2 regions of the Pseudarthrobacter siccitolerans genome follow, and region 1 is predicted to be linked to the other one. Evidence: riboswitches for the same ligand, from Rfam matches in the RefSeq annotation. Region 1 holds a riboswitch; the other holds the start of a gene.

Region 1 (7,743 bases):
TCCGTGGGAAACGGGCCTGCGCCTACGCGGGTGGTGTACGCCTTGATGATGCCAATGGAGCGGGAGATGCGGGTGGGGCCGATGCCCGAACCCACGGAGGCGCCGCCGGCGGTGGGGTTGGAGGAAGTCACGAAGGGGTAGGTTCCGTGGTCCACGTCCAGGAAGGTGGCCTGGCCGCCTTCCATGAGCACTACCTTGCCCTCATCCAGGGCGGTGTTCAGCACCAGCGTGCTGTCGATGACCAGCGGGCGCAGCCGCTCGGCGAAGGACAGGAAGTACTCCACGATCTCGTCCACCACCACGCCACGGCGGTTGTAGATCTTGACCAGGAGTTCGTTCTTCTGCCGCAACGAGCCTTCCACCTTCTGGCGGAGGATCGACTCGTCAAAGACGTCCTGGACGCGGATGCCCAGGCGGGCCACCTTGTCCATGTACGCGGGGCCGATGCCGCGGCCGGTGGTCCCGATGGCCCGGCTGCCGAGGTAGCGCTCCGTCACCTTGTCCAGCACCTGGTGGTACGGAGCCACGAGGTGGGCGTTGGCGGAGACGCGAAGCTTTGAGGTGTCGGCACCGCGCGCCTGGAGGCCCTCAATCTCCTGGAAGAGTGCCTCGAGGTTTACCACGCAGCCGTTGCCGATAATGGGGACGGCGTTGGGGCTGAGGATGCCTGCCGGAAGCAGCTTGAGTTCGTATTTTTCACCGCCTACGACGACGGTGTGCCCGGCGTTGTTGCCGCCGTTGGGTTTGACGACATAGTCAACGCGGCCGCCCAGCAGGTCGGTCGCTTTGCCTTTTCCTTCGTCGCCCCACTGGGCTCCTACGATCACAATTGCTGGCATGGGATCCTCCCCCATTCGTTCGGGCTGCCCGGGCCCGGCCACGGCGTGGCGGGCCTGTACAGCGCCGTTCATGAGAATGCCCCGAATGGACCGGCCTTCGCTGGTCCGCGGGGCAGCACAGCGATGCAAGAGTTCCGGGGCTCTTACCACCCAAGTTTAGCGGATGAGGGACTTTGTCCACTCGTTGGGCCGCCGCGGTCCTTCTTGCAGGCTAAAGCACCCATGCCGTGGGACCGCGGCGGACTGTCAGCAGTTACTACTCGTCCTCAGCTTCCTCGCCCGGGCGGGAGGTCTGGGTGGCGAGGCTGTCCCAGAAGGAGGTGTCGGCGTCGGCAATTGATCTGTCAGCGATGGCTTCGGCCGTGGCCGTCAGGGTGGTCACTGTCTGCTTGATCAGGTACCCGTTGCTCCGGAGCCCCAGGGCATATCCGTCCAGGTAGTGGTCCGACATGCCCCGCATCTCAAACAGCAGGGTTGCGATGCCGTATTCCACCGCGATGCCGTTGCGGCTGATGGTTTCGGCGCTGCCGCCCACGTACTTGCCCAGGTGGCCCCAGCCGGTGGAATCGACGTTGTGGAACACCACCGCGCCCAGCTGCTTGGACTTCTCCACAACTGCAGGATCGGCGTTCGGGGTGGTGGGGTAGAGGATGGAGCCGGAGACGAGTTCTCCGTCACGTTGGCTGCGGGTGCCCTGGTGGTGCAGGTCGATCATGTAGTCGATCCGGTACTTGCGCATCACGTTGTTATGGAGCGCCTGGGTTTCCGGCTGGACTTTGTCCACGTGGTCACGGTTGAGGTCCACCTCTTCGGCGTTGTACCGGGTCATGTTGCGGCCGCCCTTGGCCTGGTAGTCCGCCAGGGAGAAGTTCACGTCACCCATGGCCCCGTCTGCATTCAGCATGGGAACGATGAGGATGTTGACGCCGTCCAGGACATCCCCTGACTTGCCGGTGCCAAGGTGCTTGACGAATTCCAGGGCGCCCTCGGTAGTCAGCTGTTCGTTGCCGTGCTGCTGCGTCAGGTAAAGGATGGTGGGTTTGGCCGGGTCCGAGATGTACTTGACCAGGTGGATGTCGCGGCCCTTCACCGTCTGCCCGATGACCTCCAGCTCCATGGCCGGCTGGCGGGTGTCCTGGTCTTTGAGGAAGGAGACCATCTCGTCGTAGGTGGCCAGCTTCGATGTGGTGATCTGGCCATTGCCGTCGTAGTTGGGGCCTTCGCCTACGGCCATCGCCGGCGCGGGCGCCGTCACTGCTGCCAGCGCCAGGGCTCCGGAAACGGCAAGGGTCCTGAAAGTTGCCAGGGCTTTTCTCACGGTGCGTTACCTCTTTCGAGTGCATTGGGGTGCGTTCAGGCAGCCATGTCCCCCATTGCGGCCTGTGACAAGAGCCAACCAAGCTAAACGAAACCTGTCAATGGATATAACAGGAACCTGCATGCAGTTATAGCGATTTGGAAAGCAGTCGCCACGCCTGCTTTCCGCCGAAACAATCCGAACCGGATTTGCTCCCGGGAAAGTCTTGGAATTAAGTGAGAGTGAACCATCCGGAGCGGCCGAGAGACCTGGATCGTTGACGCCGCAGCAACCCCGCTAAGTGCAGGTACCCCCTGCCGCGAAGGTGCTACTGCCAGGACCGATGGAAAGGAATTCCAGTGTCCCTGAACACAGACCACATCCGCGTCACCCATGCAGGGTCTTTGCCTCGCACCCCTGAACTCATAGCAGCCAACGCCGCCAAGGAGCAGGAGGGCCTCACCCCTCGGTTCCTTGACCTGCTGGAAGCATCAGTGGCGGACGTGGTGCAGCGCCAGAAGGACTTGGGCATCGATATCGCCAATGACGGCGAATATGGGCACGCGATGTCCAGCTCGGTTGACTACGGGGCTTGGTGGAACTACTCCTTCTCCCGGCTTGGTGGCCTCGAAGCGACGGACGTGGACCGTTGGGCTGATACCCAGGTACGCCGGTCCTCCCCCGGGAACATTGTCCTGACCTCATTCCCGGACCGTCGTGACCGGCAGAAGTTCAACGATGCCTACAATGATCCGTCCGCCGGCATCCTGGCCCACCGCAAGAGCGTTTCCCAGCCCAAGATTGCCGGGCCCCTCACCTACACCGGGCACGGCCTGGTGGCCTCCGACGTCAAGAACCTGAAGAGCGGGCTGGCCGCCGCAGGACTGTCCGAGGGCTTTGTGGCCTCGCTCTCCCCCGGGTCCTGTGCACGGGTTGCCAATGAGTACTACAAGACCGACGAGGAACTGCTGTACGCCTGCGCCGACGCCATGCGCGAGGAATACAAGGCCATTATCGATGCCGGACTCACGGTCCAGCTCGATGATCCTTCACTCGCCGAAAGCTGGGACCAGATCAACCCTGAGCCGGCTCTTGATGACTACCTGAAGTTCATCCAGCTGCGCGTGGAGGCCACCAACTGGGCGCTGCGTGACCTGCCCCAGGAACAGATCCGGCTGCACGTCTGCTGGGGATCCTGGCACGGCCCGCACACCACGGATATTCCCTTCGCGGACATCATCGGGTCCGTACTGCAGATTAATGCCGGCGGCTACTCCTTTGAGGCCGCCAATGTCCGGCACGAACACGAATGGCGCGTCTGGGAAGACGCCAGGCTCCCTGAGGGCAAGGTCATCATTCCCGGCGTGGTCTCACACGCCACCAATGTGGTGGAGCACCCGGACCTGGTGGCGGATCGGATCGTCCGCTTCGCAGAGGTGGTGGGCCGGGAGAACGTCATCGCGTCCACCGACTGCGGCCTGGGCGGCAGGGTGCACCCGCAGATCGCATTCGCCAAGCTGGAAGCACTGGGCGAGGGTGCCCGCCGGGCCACCAAGCGCCTCTGGTAGGCAATAACAGCGCGTCGGACCCCCGCCGGTCCCGGGCACCCTTTTCAGCCGGGTGCACGGGACCGGCGTTTCGTTTCCCGGGGCTTGCTAAACTGGGAAAGGCCGACCAGGAATCGGCCCACCCCATTTCAACCACCTCGGATGTGTTGCGCCACAGTGCGCCCATTTTCGCGGTGGCGCAACACCAATCCCCGCAGGAGACCCAGCCCTACATGACCGCCCTGGCACCCGAATCATTCCATGAGCAGCTTCTGAGCCGCCGCTACGAACCCAATGTTGCCGCCGTCAACGAACTGTGCGATTCCCTGCAGGAGGCCAAGCCCGGCACGGCAGTACCCTACGTTGACCCGATGCACGACGTCGACGAGTGCCGGATCATCAGCCTGTACTCGAACATCGGCGAGGCCGACAAGTCCGGTTTCATCACGGCCGGGGACGCTGACGCCGCAACGCGGATGCTCGGTATCCAGTGGAAGCTGGGGCTTCGGCCGGAGTTCGTGATGCCGTGGAACGTCCACCCGTGGCATATCCCCGGGGAGCCGAACGGAAAGTTCACCCCGGATCAGGTGTCCGCCGGCCTGAAGCCGCTGCTCAAATTCCTGGCCCTGGTCCCCCGCGCTTCAGTGATCGTGGCGCACGGCACAGAGGCCAACCGCCTGGCGAACCTGCTGCTGAAGACCGAAGTTCCGCTGCTCTGGCGCCGCGGCCTGAAGACCTACAAAGTGCGATCCCTCAGCGGCCGCGCCTTCGCCGGTTCACCCGCCCGCCAGGAGGAATACCTCGAGGCCATGCGTGTGGCCTACGCCGACGCCATGGCGCGCACAGGGCTCCAGAAGGCATAGCCACAGGGTGATTGAGTTCGCGATTTCCGGTGATTGAGCTTGTCGGAACCCAGGTTTCAACTAGCCCAACCACCAGAACTCAATCCAACGCCACTTAGGGAACGACGGCGGGCGGTCACCTTTTCGAAAAGGTGACCGCCCGCCGTCGTCCTCTTTGCTACTTTGCTTCGATGGCGGCTTTCGCCGCAGGGTCGGAGTCGTTCAGGAATTTCTCGATCCGCTCCGGCTCCTCGGCCTCACCGATGGCTGCGGATGCCCGGCCAAGGGAATACAGCGCCCGCAGGAAGCCGCGGTTGGGCTCGTGCTCCCAGGGAATGGGCCCCACGCCGCGCCAGCCGTTGCGGCGCAGCGAGTCCAGCCCGCGGTGATAGCCCACACGGGAGTAGGCGTAGGAATCGATGGTGCGTCCCTCGGCCCAGGCCTCCTCGGCAAGAACAGCCCACAGCAATGAGGACGTCGGGTGCTTCGCCACGAGGTCCAGGGCTTCCTGGCCCGCTTCCAGCTGCTGGTTGACCTCGGTCTCGGCAGGCAGGAGCGTGGGCTCGGGGCCCATCAGGTTACGGCGGAACTCGTCGGACATTCCTAGAAGGTCTTTCCGGCTGAACCGAGCTGCTTGGTGGCCTCGACCACGCGGGCAGCCAGTCCTGCTTCCGCGGATGCGCCCCAGACGCGGGGATCGTAGGTCTTTTTGTTGCCCACTTCGCCGTCGACCTTGAGCACGCCGTCGTAGTTGCGGAACATGTGGTCCGCCACTGGACGCGTGTAGGCGTACTGGGTGTCGGTGTCGATGTTCATCTTGATGGTGCCGTAGGAGACGGCGTCCGCGATTTCCTGGTCGGAGGAGCCGGAGCCGCCGTGGAACACGAGGTCGAACGGGCTGTCCTTGCCGATCTTGGCGCCAACCTGGGCCTGGATGTCCTTGAGGATCTCCGGGCGGAGCTTCACGCCGCCGGGCTTGTAGACGCCGTGGACGTTGCCGAAGGTCAGCGCGGTGATGTAGCGGCCGTTCTCGCCGGAGCCGAGGGCATCGATGGTGGCCAGGGCGTCCTCAACGGTGGTGTACAGCTTGTCGTTGATGGCGTTCTCCACGCCGTCCTCTTCGCCGCCCACGGTGCCGATTTCGACCTCGAGGATCATCTTGGCAGCAGCGGTGCGCTCCAGCAGTTCGCGGGCGATGCGCAGGTTTTCCTGCAGGGTTTCGGCGGAGCCGTCCCACATGTGGGAGTTGAACAGCGGGTTGCGTCCGGCTTTGACCTCGGCCTCGGAAGCAGCCAGCAGCGGCAGGACGAAGCCGTCCAGCTTGTCTTTGGGGCAGTGGTCCGTGTGCAGCGCGATGTTGACGTTGTAGTTCTTGGCCACCTCGCGGGCGAAGGCCGCGAAGCCCAGCGAACCGGCAACCATGTCCTTGGTGGAGGCACCGGACCAGTAGGCCGCACCGCCGGTGGAGACCTGGACGATGCCGTCGGACTCAGCTTCGGCGAAGCCGCGGAGGGCGGCGTTCAGCGTCTGCGAGGACGTCACGTTCACGGCCGGGAATGCGAAGCCGCCCGCCTTTGCGCGGTCGATCATCTCGGAGTAGATCTCTGGGGTTGCAATGGGCATGCTGACTCCTATGCTGAGGTTCGTCTGTGGGCTGGTAACCCTGGAGTACCGCTTACGGCTAGCACCATCCTAGTCATTTCCGGACGAGCGGAGTGTTTCGGGTCACCGGACGGTAATACTGGCGCGGGACGGCTTTTCAGGGCAATTTGCCCCCGCAGTGCCTTCAAATGCCATCCCGCGGGGCTAGACGTGCTGGTGGAAGACGTGCCGGCGGACCCAGGCGTGCATGGCGATGGCCGCGGCCGAGGCTGCGTTGATGGACCGGGTGGAGCCGAACTGTTCGATGGACAGGGTGGCCACGGCGGCCTCGTGCACCTCGGGGGTCAAACCGGGGCCTTCCTGCCCGAACACCAGCACGCAGTCCCGCGGCAGTTCGTAGGTTTCCAGCGGCACCGAGTCCGGGAAAATGTCGATTCCAATGATCGCCAGCCCCTCCCCCTGCGCCCAGGCCACGAAGTCGTCAACGGTGGGGTGGTGGCGGACGTGCTGGTAGCGGTCGGTGACCATGGCACCCCGCCGGTTCCACCGCCGTCGGCCAATGATGTGCACCTCCTTGGCCAGGAAGGCGTTCGCGGTGCGCACCACCGTGCCGATGTTGAGGTCGTGCTGCCAGTTTTCGATGGCGACGTGGAAGTTGTGCCGCCGGGAGTCCAGCTCAGCCACGATCGCCTCGTGCTTCCAGTAGCGGTACTTGTCCAGCACGTTGCGCCGGTCGCCGTCCGCCAGGAGGTCAGGGTCCCAGTGGTCGCCTTCAGGCAGTTCGCCTTCCCAGGGCCCGACGCCGACCTCCGCCTTTTCGGGGGCGGCCTCCTCCGGCAGTGCTTCCCCGGGCAACGGGAGCGGTTCGGACGTCATACCGGGCGTTTGGTTCACCCCTCAACACTAGACTGGACCTTTCGGGCTTTCATCACCGGCGGAGGTAGGCATGGCAGAAGCGGACAAGGTTGTAGGCAGCCCGGCGGTATACCGCAGCGGCCAGGAGATTGAATGCTGGCTGACGGACATGGACGGGGTCCTGGTCCACGAGAACCAGGCGGTGCCGGGCGCCGCGGAACTCCTTCAGCGGTGGGTGGACACGTCCAAGCGCTTTCTGGTCCTTACCAACAATTCCATCTTCACCCCGCGCGACCTCGCCGCGAGGTTGAAGGCTTCGGGGCTGGCGGTCCCGGAAGAAAACATCTGGACCTCCGCGTTGGCCACCGCCCAGTTCCTCAAGGACCAGGTGGAAGGTTCCGGATCCGGCAACCGCGCCTACACGATCGGCGAGGCAGGGCTGACGACGGCGCTGCACGAGGCCGGCTTCATCCTCACCGACCAGGACCCGGACTTCGTGGTGCTGGGCGAGACCCGCACCTATTCCTTCGAAGCCATCACCACGGCGATCCGCCTCATCCTGGCCGGCGCACGTTTCATTGCCACGAACCCGGACGCAACGGGCCCTTCGAAGGACGGCCCCCTGCCGGCCACCGGAGCGATAGCAGCACTCATCACCAAGGCCACGGACCGGGTGCCCTACATCGTGGGCAAGCCCAACCCGATGATGTTCCGCTCCGCCATGAACCAGATCGACGCGCATTCGGAGACCACCGCGATGA
Region 2 (7,743 bases), 1.1 Mb from region 1:
CAGGTCGCCAATCAGGTCGTCCACGTCCTCAAGCCCCACCGAGAGCCGAACAACTCCATCGCTCAGGCCAATGGCCGCGCGGCCCTCAGGTCCCATCGCCCGGTGCGTGGTGGTGGCAGGGTGGGTGATCAGGGACTTGGAATCGCCCAGGTTGTTCGAGATGTCGATGATCCGCAAGGCATCCAGCAGCGCAAAGGCGGCCTCCTTGCCCGAGCGGCCGCCGGAAGGGGCAAGTTCAAGGGTGAGCACCGTGCCGCCCGCCTTCATCTGCTTTGCGGCGAGCTCGTACTGCGGGTGCGACTTCAGCAGCGGGTACTTGATCCAGCTCACGGCCGGCTGCTGCTCCAGCCACTCGGCGATCCGCAGCGCCGAGGCGGAGGAGTGGTTGACGCGCAAGGCCATGGTCTCAAGGCCCTTGGTGAGGACCCACGCGTTGAAGGCGGACAGCGACGGGCCGGTGTGCCGCATGAGCTGCTTGACCGGGCCTTCGATGAATTCCTTGGTGCCCAGGATGGCGCCGCCCAGGACCCTGCCCTGGCCGTCGATGTGCTTGGTACCCGAGTAGACAATGACGTCGGCGCCGAACTGGCCGCAACGCTGCAGCAGGGGAGTGGCAAAGACGTTGTCGACGACGACGGTGGCACCTGCGGCGTGGGCGAGTTCGCTCACCGCCGCAGTGTCCACGATTTCCTGCATGGGATTTGACGGCGACTCGAAGAACACGGCGGTGGTGGGCTGGGACAGGGCTTCGCGCCACTGGTCCAGGTCCGGGCCGTCCACGAATACGGTCTCCACGCCCCACCGCGGCAGGATCTCGTTGAGGATCACGAAGCAGGAGCCAAAGAGCGAGCGGGCGGCAACCACCCTGTCGCCGGCAGCCAGCAAGGCACCCAGGGCGGTGAAAACTGCGGACATGCCGGACGCCGTCGCAAAGCACGCTTCGGTGCCCTCCAGGAGGCGGAGCCGCTCCTGGAATGTAGCAACGGAGGGGTTGCCGTAGCGGGAGTAGACGAAGCGTTCGTCCTCACCGGTGAAGGCCCGTTCGGCAGCGGCGGCGGATTCGTACACAAAGCCGGAGTTCAGGAACACAGCCTCGCTGGTTTCCTGGAAGTTGGTGCGGTCCAGCCCGCCGCGGACGGCCTGGGTGTCGGGGCTCCAGCCGGCGGCGTCTTCGTTGAAGGTCACTTAGTTCTTTCCCAGGTTGGTTGGCAGGCCGCGGTTTTTCCAGCCGTTGACGGTGCGCTCTCCATAGCGGTCCGGCTCGCCTTCGAAGCCCTCCAGCACGTTGTAGGAGGTGAAGCCGGCCTGCGTGGCGGCGGTTGCGGCAGCGATGGAACGCTGCCCGGAGCGGCAGAGGAAGAGCAGCTCAGTTGAAGGATTGTCGGGGGCCTGCAGGCTCAGGTCCTTGATGAAATCAGGGTTGGGAATGCCGCCCGGGAAGGTCCACTGGATGAACAGCGGATCATTGTCCGTGGCCTTTGTGTCGGGGATGCCGATGTGGGCCCATTCGCCCTCGGTGCGCACGTCCACGAGGATGGCGCCCTGCTGCAGCTTGTCCCAGGCTTCCTGGGGGGTGAGGTCTCCTGCATAGCTCATGCGTGGCCCTCGCCGTCGAACTCGAGGTCTTCGCTGGCTGCTTCAAGGTCATCAACGGCAGTGGCGACGGCGGCATCCGCGGACGCGATGGCGGCCGGCAGGACTACAGCCTGGGCCACAATGACGCTGCTGCCGTTGAAGGTTGCTGCGGGGCTTCCGTGCAGCACATACCCCTCTGCCAGCGCGGCCGAGATCCGCTCACAGAACGCACGGTCATCCGGCCCGCTGATGAGGCGGTAGGACAATTTCTCTTCAGGGGCAGGTGCGTCAGACATGACGGATCTCCTTCTCTCACGCTTGCAGCTCGAATCGGTCGATATGCCGAGTATTCACCTGAGGCACCCCGCCGCGGAAGGAGGGTTGCCGACCGGCCAGTCAGGGCTTGGCACCGGTACTCATTACTCCCCAAAAACGTAACACTTGGCGCGCGGGGCCGCACCGCCGTCGTCGTCATGTTCCGTAACTGAAGCGCCGCTGAAGCAGCTTGGGTGATTGCGCGGCGGTTCCTGGAACGTACGACGGCGGGAACCGCCACGGGCAGCGAAGCCGACCGACGCCCGCCGCGGCTTTCCACGCCAGATAGGGTTCTTGTCAGGGCGCCGCCGCGCCGTCGGAGCAAAATTCCTGGGGGTCCCCATCAGCACGCCACGAGCCGCCGTGCTGGAGAGCCGTCCCACGCAACTCCATTGGCAAAATTTCCGGGGACAACATACCCGCCAGTCGGCTGTCCGCGGGGGTGCTGCCCTTCTTGCCGCGGTGACGATTGCCCTCCTGGCAGTGGTGCTGCCCGCCGGAGCTGCCCATGCTGCAGACACCTTCCCGGGTGAGGGCAAACCGCTGTTGGGCGCTGTCCTCGAATGGGGCGAGGACACGGCGGCCGGTTTTACGGAGAGGTTCGGCGCGTCGCCGGCGCTTTTCGGGCACGACATCGCGTTGCCCTTCCGTGGATCGGAGGAGAACGACATCCGGGGCTTCCTGGAGCAGTCCGGGATGCAGGGCGCCCACGCGATGCTCACGGTGAAGCCCAACGTTCCGCTTGACCAGGTTACCGCTGAAGCTGCCGCATCATTCGCCGGCGACGTGCGGAGGCTGACGGCGGACTTCAAGGGCCAGGTGCTGATCCGCTTTGCCCCCGACATGAATGCCAGCTGGGTGGAGTGGGGCCAGCAGCCTGCCGCTTACCGGTCCGCCTTCCAGGCCGTCGCCGCAGCCTTTGAAGATACCGACGGCAGCCGCCCACCGATGGTGTGGGAGCCGTACCTGAGGAAGGACTATCCGTTTGACCGGCACCGGAACGCCCCTGTGCCGGGCAGCGATGGCTTCGCCCTGCTCGATACCAACGGTGACGGCGTGTGGAACGGCTCCGATGCGGCCTACGCCCCGTACTATCCGGGGGACGATGCCGTGGACTGGGTGGGCCTGGCCGCTTTCCACGACGACACTGCCGGCGGCGCGGCGGTCAACACCGTTCCCCGGCAGAACGAACTCCAGGAGATGCTCACGGCCTCCGGCGGGGAAAACTTCTACGCGACTTATGCGTCCGGCAAGGACAAGCCGTTCCTGCTGCAGACCTCCGCGTTCTACAGCCCGGCCTCCGGCGGCGCTTCCGACGTGGACATCAAAGTCGGCTGGTGGGACCAGGTCCTGGATGCGGCCACGTCCACGGACTTCGCCGGCACGTCGGCAGTGGCCTGGGATGAGCGGACCAGCACCAGGGACACGGGGGTGGCCAGCATCGACTGGCTGGTCACCGGGAATCCTGCGGTTGCTGCTGCCGCCCTGGACCGGCTCGAGGCTTCCCCCATGGTGACCGGTCCTGCCACCGAAATCGCTGCCGGCAGCGGATACGTCCGCGCCAACACCCTCCCGGGGGCGGCTGCCTGGACCGTGGGAGCGGCGTTGATCATCCTCCTGGTGGCGCTTTGGCAGATCCCCCGGCGGGTCAATGCCGCAACAGCCTGGGGCTACACCGATCCCTCAAGCAGGGATTCGCGGGTGGACCTGCTGCGCGGCATGGCCATTGTGTTTGTGGTGGTGAACCACCTGGGCATGACATCGTTGTTCCAGCTGCTCACGCAGGAGGCGGTGGGTTTCGTTTCCGGGGCCGAACTTTTTGTCCTCTTCTCGGGGCTGGTGGTGGGCATGGTGTACGGGCCCCGGGTCAACCGGGACTTTGGGACGGTGGTGGACCTGACCTCCCGCCGTGCGGGGAAGCTTTACCTGACGGCCCTGGCGGTGCTGATCGGCGTTTTCCTGATCTCGCTGCTGCCCCTGTTCCAGAGTGATGCACTGACCACCTACGTTGACCAGGGAACCGGCGGGGCGGGGCACAATGGCGCCGGCCGGACCTACGACCTCTACGCCGGAATGGAATCGCTGTTCCAGTTCCCCGTACCGCCGCAGGTCCTGCCGGCCATCCTGCTGCTGCAGTTCGGCCCGTGGCAGTTCAACGTGATGGGCCTGTACGTGGTGCTGCTGCTCGTCAGCCCGCTGATCCTTGCCGCACTCAACCGCGGCAAGGCAGTATGGGTGCTCGGCGCCACGCTGGCCGTGTACGCAGTGGGCGCGGCCACCCGGTTCCGGATCCTGCCCTCGCAGTTCGAGGACTCTTTCCCGCTGCTGGTGTGGCAGGTCCTTTTCGTGATCGGCCTGGTGGCGGGCTTCCACCGCCACCGCATTGTTTCGTGGCTGACTGACCACACCTGGGCAGTGGCCGCCTGCACTGCGGCCGCCTTCGCTTTCGCGTTCCTGTCCTGGGGCAACCCGTACCTGGCCAACGCCTTTGATATGCGGCTCGCGATTGTTCCGGACACGGCCTACCGGACCATGTATGACCTCTTCTTCGGCCGCACTTATCTGGCCCCGGGCCGGCTCCTCAACGTCCTGGTGCTGGTGGTGGCCGCCTACGCATTCCTCACGGCCTACTGGAAACCGGTGGCCCGCGCCCTGGGCTGGTTCCTGATTCCCCTGGGCCGGGCAACCCTGTACGTCTTCATCATCCACGTGGTGCTGATCGCGGTGATCGCCAACATCCCGGCGCTGCGCCAAGGCGACATTTGGATTAATACGGCGGCCTGCGCGCTTGTCCTGGGGCTCCTGTGCGTGATGGTCCGGACGCGGTTCCTCTTCCGGATCATTCCGACCTGAGGCGACAGTCGGAGAAGGATAGAGAGCTGAAAAAACGAAAAGGCGTGAAGCGCTTCCTGCCGGGAAGCGCTTCACGCCTTTTCATGTGCCAGACCCTAAACGAGGCCGGGGTAGCTTGTCAGGATGTAGTCGGCGGCTGCCGGGCCCTTCATGCGCAGGCCGTTGTGGCCCGCCGGCATACGGTGTTTCATGGCTGCCCAGAAAACGGACTCCTGGCCGGGCGTCTGCTGGTTGATGAAGCACCAGCTGGTGTACAGGCCGTAAAGCCGGTCGTCGTCGAGGCTGTGATCGTAGGCCTTATCCAGCTGGGTGGCTTCCTGGAGGAAAGTGTCGAACTGCGAATGTGCCATGACGGCGTCCCTTCGCTAGGTGCGTGGGTGCCGCCGTTCGGCTACAGCAGCGGGAACCTCAAAGCCTGCACAAGGCAATGGAGCGTTAATCGAATCTTCGGGAATCGATGGGTGCAAGATGGCGCTAACACCTTGTCTACGCTGTAGACTTTACCCGTAGACTACAAATACGGCAAGCGTCTGGAATTACCTTCGGGCACCCCACTTGCTGACGGCTCCAGAACGGTAAACACATGTCCTCCCCGAAGCCCTCACGCACCGAAGAACGCGGCCGGAAGGCTCCGCTCAGCCGTGAACTGGTGCTGGCCAAAGCGCTCGAACTGGTGGACGCTGAAGGCCTGGATGCGCTGACAATGCGCCGTTTGGGCCAGGAACTGGGCCGTGACCCCATGAGCCTCTACCGCTACGCGGAGAACCGGGCAGCATTGCTTGACGGAGTGTCCGAACTGGTCCTCAACCAGCTCCCCATCCATCCCGAGGACCCGGACTGGAAAGAACAGCTCCGCAGCATCGCCCACAACCTGCGGCTGCTCGCGCTCCAGCACCCCAACGTGGTGCCGCTGCTGGTCACCAGGCCCCTCTCCACCCCACTGGGGCTGAGGCCGCTGGGCACCCTGCGTCCGCTGGAACAGATCCTCTCCCTGCTGATCGGGGCAGGGTTCAACCCCGCCGGTGCCCTGCACGTCTACCGCGCCTACTACGGCTTCCTCTACGGCCACATCCTGAACGAACTGCAGGAATATGTGGTGGATCCGGAAGAAAACGAAGCACTGCTGCGGCTCGGCCTGCACCGGCTGCCCGCCAAGGAGTTCCCCCGGCTGAGGGCATTGGCTCCGGACCTTTCAGAATACGACGGCGAGACAGAGCTGGACCAGGGACTGACCATCCTGCTGTCCGGGCTTGAAGCGCAGCTCTCAGAGCACCCGGCCGCTTCGCCCGCCTAGCATCCCGGCGCGGTCAGCAGCTACTCGAAAGAAGCGCGGCGCCGGTCTGTGGTGCGGGTGTTCCAGATGTCCGGTTTGTTCACCTTGAAGCGGCGGCCCGTCAGTGCCCGGGCTGTCAACCTGATGTAGTGGGCTTTCTCGCCCGGCTGCCACGGCTCCAGCCCCAGGCTGTCCACGGCATCCTTGTCAGCCTGGTCCTCGATGATGTCCGTGTCCCCGCGCACCACTACGCTCCATGCCTCTTCGGTGTGGGCGTCGTAGCCGTCGATCTCTAGGGCCGCCGGCCGTTCCGCCCTGGCATTCCACAGCTTGGTGACGCCGGACGTCCTGAAGACAATGCTCCCGCGGTGCACCACATAGTTGACCGGGAAAATTTCGGGGTGTCCGTCCACCGTCAAGCCGAGCCGGCCCAGGGTGTCACCTTCGAGAAGTTCCCAGCATTCATCAAAGGACAGTTTCCCGGCAGGTCCCGCGTCAGAAGTCATGAACCACACACTAAGGCCAATCTTCGTCCGGTGACTATGCCTTGCCCGCTGAATGTCTGCTTGCCGGGGGATTTACCGGCCGCGTGATCGGTGTCAGCGCGGGCGGCGGCAGCGCGGTCCTGGAGCGCTTCGAGTATTCCGCCGGACCGTCCTGAAAGTCCTGGAGTTTATTGAATGCCGGCGAACAGTTCGTTCAGTTCGGCAGTCAGCTCTTTTTGCAGGGACGGCGTGCCGATTTCCTTGCCGTCGATCCGGTTTACCGGCGCCAGCATCCGCACACTCGAAATCAGCCAGACGGCGTCGGCGTCCAGGAGATCCTGCGGCTCAAGCGGGCCGTAGCCCAACTCCCAGCCGGCAGCCTTTGCCGCGGCGAACAGCGCACCCTGGGAGGTGCCGGGGAGGATTCCGCTGTCCAGCAGGGGCGTGACGAGGCGCTTTACGGGCCTCCCGTCGTCGGACGTTTTCACGTGTGCCATCAGCACGGTGGACGTGGGGCCTTCAAGGACACGGCCGTCGGAGGACGTAAAGATGACGTCGTCCGCGCCCTGTTTGTGGGCGTAGCGAAGGGCTGCCATGTTGACGGCGTAGGAGAGCGTCTTCGCGCCCAGCAGCAGCCACGGCGCGCGTTCCGCAACATGACTGTCGTAGCCGCGGTCCAGCAGGATGACGTCGATGCCCGTCTCACGCTGCCGGCGCAGGCCTGCGCCGGCAGGGGATACCTGGACCCAGGACGTGGGCGCCGGAGCACCTTCCACCCCGCGGGTCACCACCAGCTTTACTGCCAGTTCATCAGGGGCGGAGGTGGGCAGATGCCGGGACCGGTGCTCAGAGACTGCGGCGCTGATGGCGCGGCGCCACTCGTCCTCTGTGGGGATGGCCAGGTCCAGCGCTTCCGCGGAACCGGCAAGGCGGTCCAGGTGCGCCTGGATCTTCCGCACTGTGCCGCCCACAGCGTGCATGGTCTCAAAGATTCCGTCGCCCCGGGTGGCGCCCAGGTCCGTCACCAGCAACTGGGGCTGGGAAGCATCAGCAAACCGGCCGTCGGGGAAAGCAGGATCGAGGAATACGAGAACCACGTTGGCTGGAGAGGTCATGGGTCCAGCTTAGTGCGGTGCCCGCGGATAAGCTGGGCAGAGTGCCCTGGCCGGAAACCGTCCGCCGGGAGCGGAGTCTTCCGGGGGTTATTCACGTGTTGTGGCCATTTTCGCTTGCCGGCACCGC

The links. Region 1 has a riboswitch for S-adenosylmethionine ahead of QFZ36_RS15915 (cobalamin-independent methionine synthase II family protein). Riboswitches for the same ligand answer to the same signal wherever they lie in the genome.
Region 2: it holds a riboswitch for S-adenosylmethionine, as region 1 does, so the genes downstream of both, QFZ36_RS10870 (DUF1737 domain-containing protein) here and QFZ36_RS15915 (cobalamin-independent methionine synthase II family protein) in region 1, are expected to answer to the same signal.

Annotation. Positions count from the first base shown of each region.
Region 1 is NZ_JAUSXB010000001.1:3,401,769-3,409,511, reverse strand. Features, by position in the region: gene QFZ36_RS15925 (adenylosuccinate synthase) at 1-839, opposite strand, end outside; gene QFZ36_RS15920 (M14 family zinc carboxypeptidase) at 1,096-2,157, opposite strand; SAM riboswitch class I at 2,381-2,486, shown strand; gene QFZ36_RS15915 (cobalamin-independent methionine synthase II family protein) at 2,496-3,704, shown strand; gene QFZ36_RS15910 (uracil-DNA glycosylase) at 3,917-4,546, shown strand; gene QFZ36_RS15905 (DUF3151 domain-containing protein) at 4,704-5,126, opposite strand; gene fbaA (class II fructose-bisphosphate aldolase) at 5,129-6,148, opposite strand; gene QFZ36_RS15895 (TrmH family RNA methyltransferase) at 6,332-7,003, opposite strand; gene QFZ36_RS15890 (HAD-IIA family hydrolase) at 7,074-7,743, shown strand, end outside.
Region 2 is NZ_JAUSXB010000001.1:2,312,157-2,319,899, reverse strand. Features, by position in the region: gene QFZ36_RS10880 (O-succinylhomoserine sulfhydrylase) at 1-1,185, opposite strand, end outside; gene QFZ36_RS10875 (rhodanese-like domain-containing protein) at 1,186-1,596, opposite strand; gene QFZ36_RS10870 (DUF1737 domain-containing protein) at 1,593-1,871, opposite strand; SAM riboswitch class IV at 1,885-1,999, opposite strand; gene opgC (OpgC domain-containing protein) at 2,353-4,743, shown strand; gene QFZ36_RS10860 (hypothetical protein) at 4,839-5,093, opposite strand; gene QFZ36_RS10855 (TetR/AcrR family transcriptional regulator C-terminal domain-containing protein) at 5,327-6,037, shown strand; gene QFZ36_RS10850 (pyridoxamine 5'-phosphate oxidase family protein) at 6,058-6,522, opposite strand; gene QFZ36_RS10845 (aminodeoxychorismate lyase) at 6,690-7,616, opposite strand.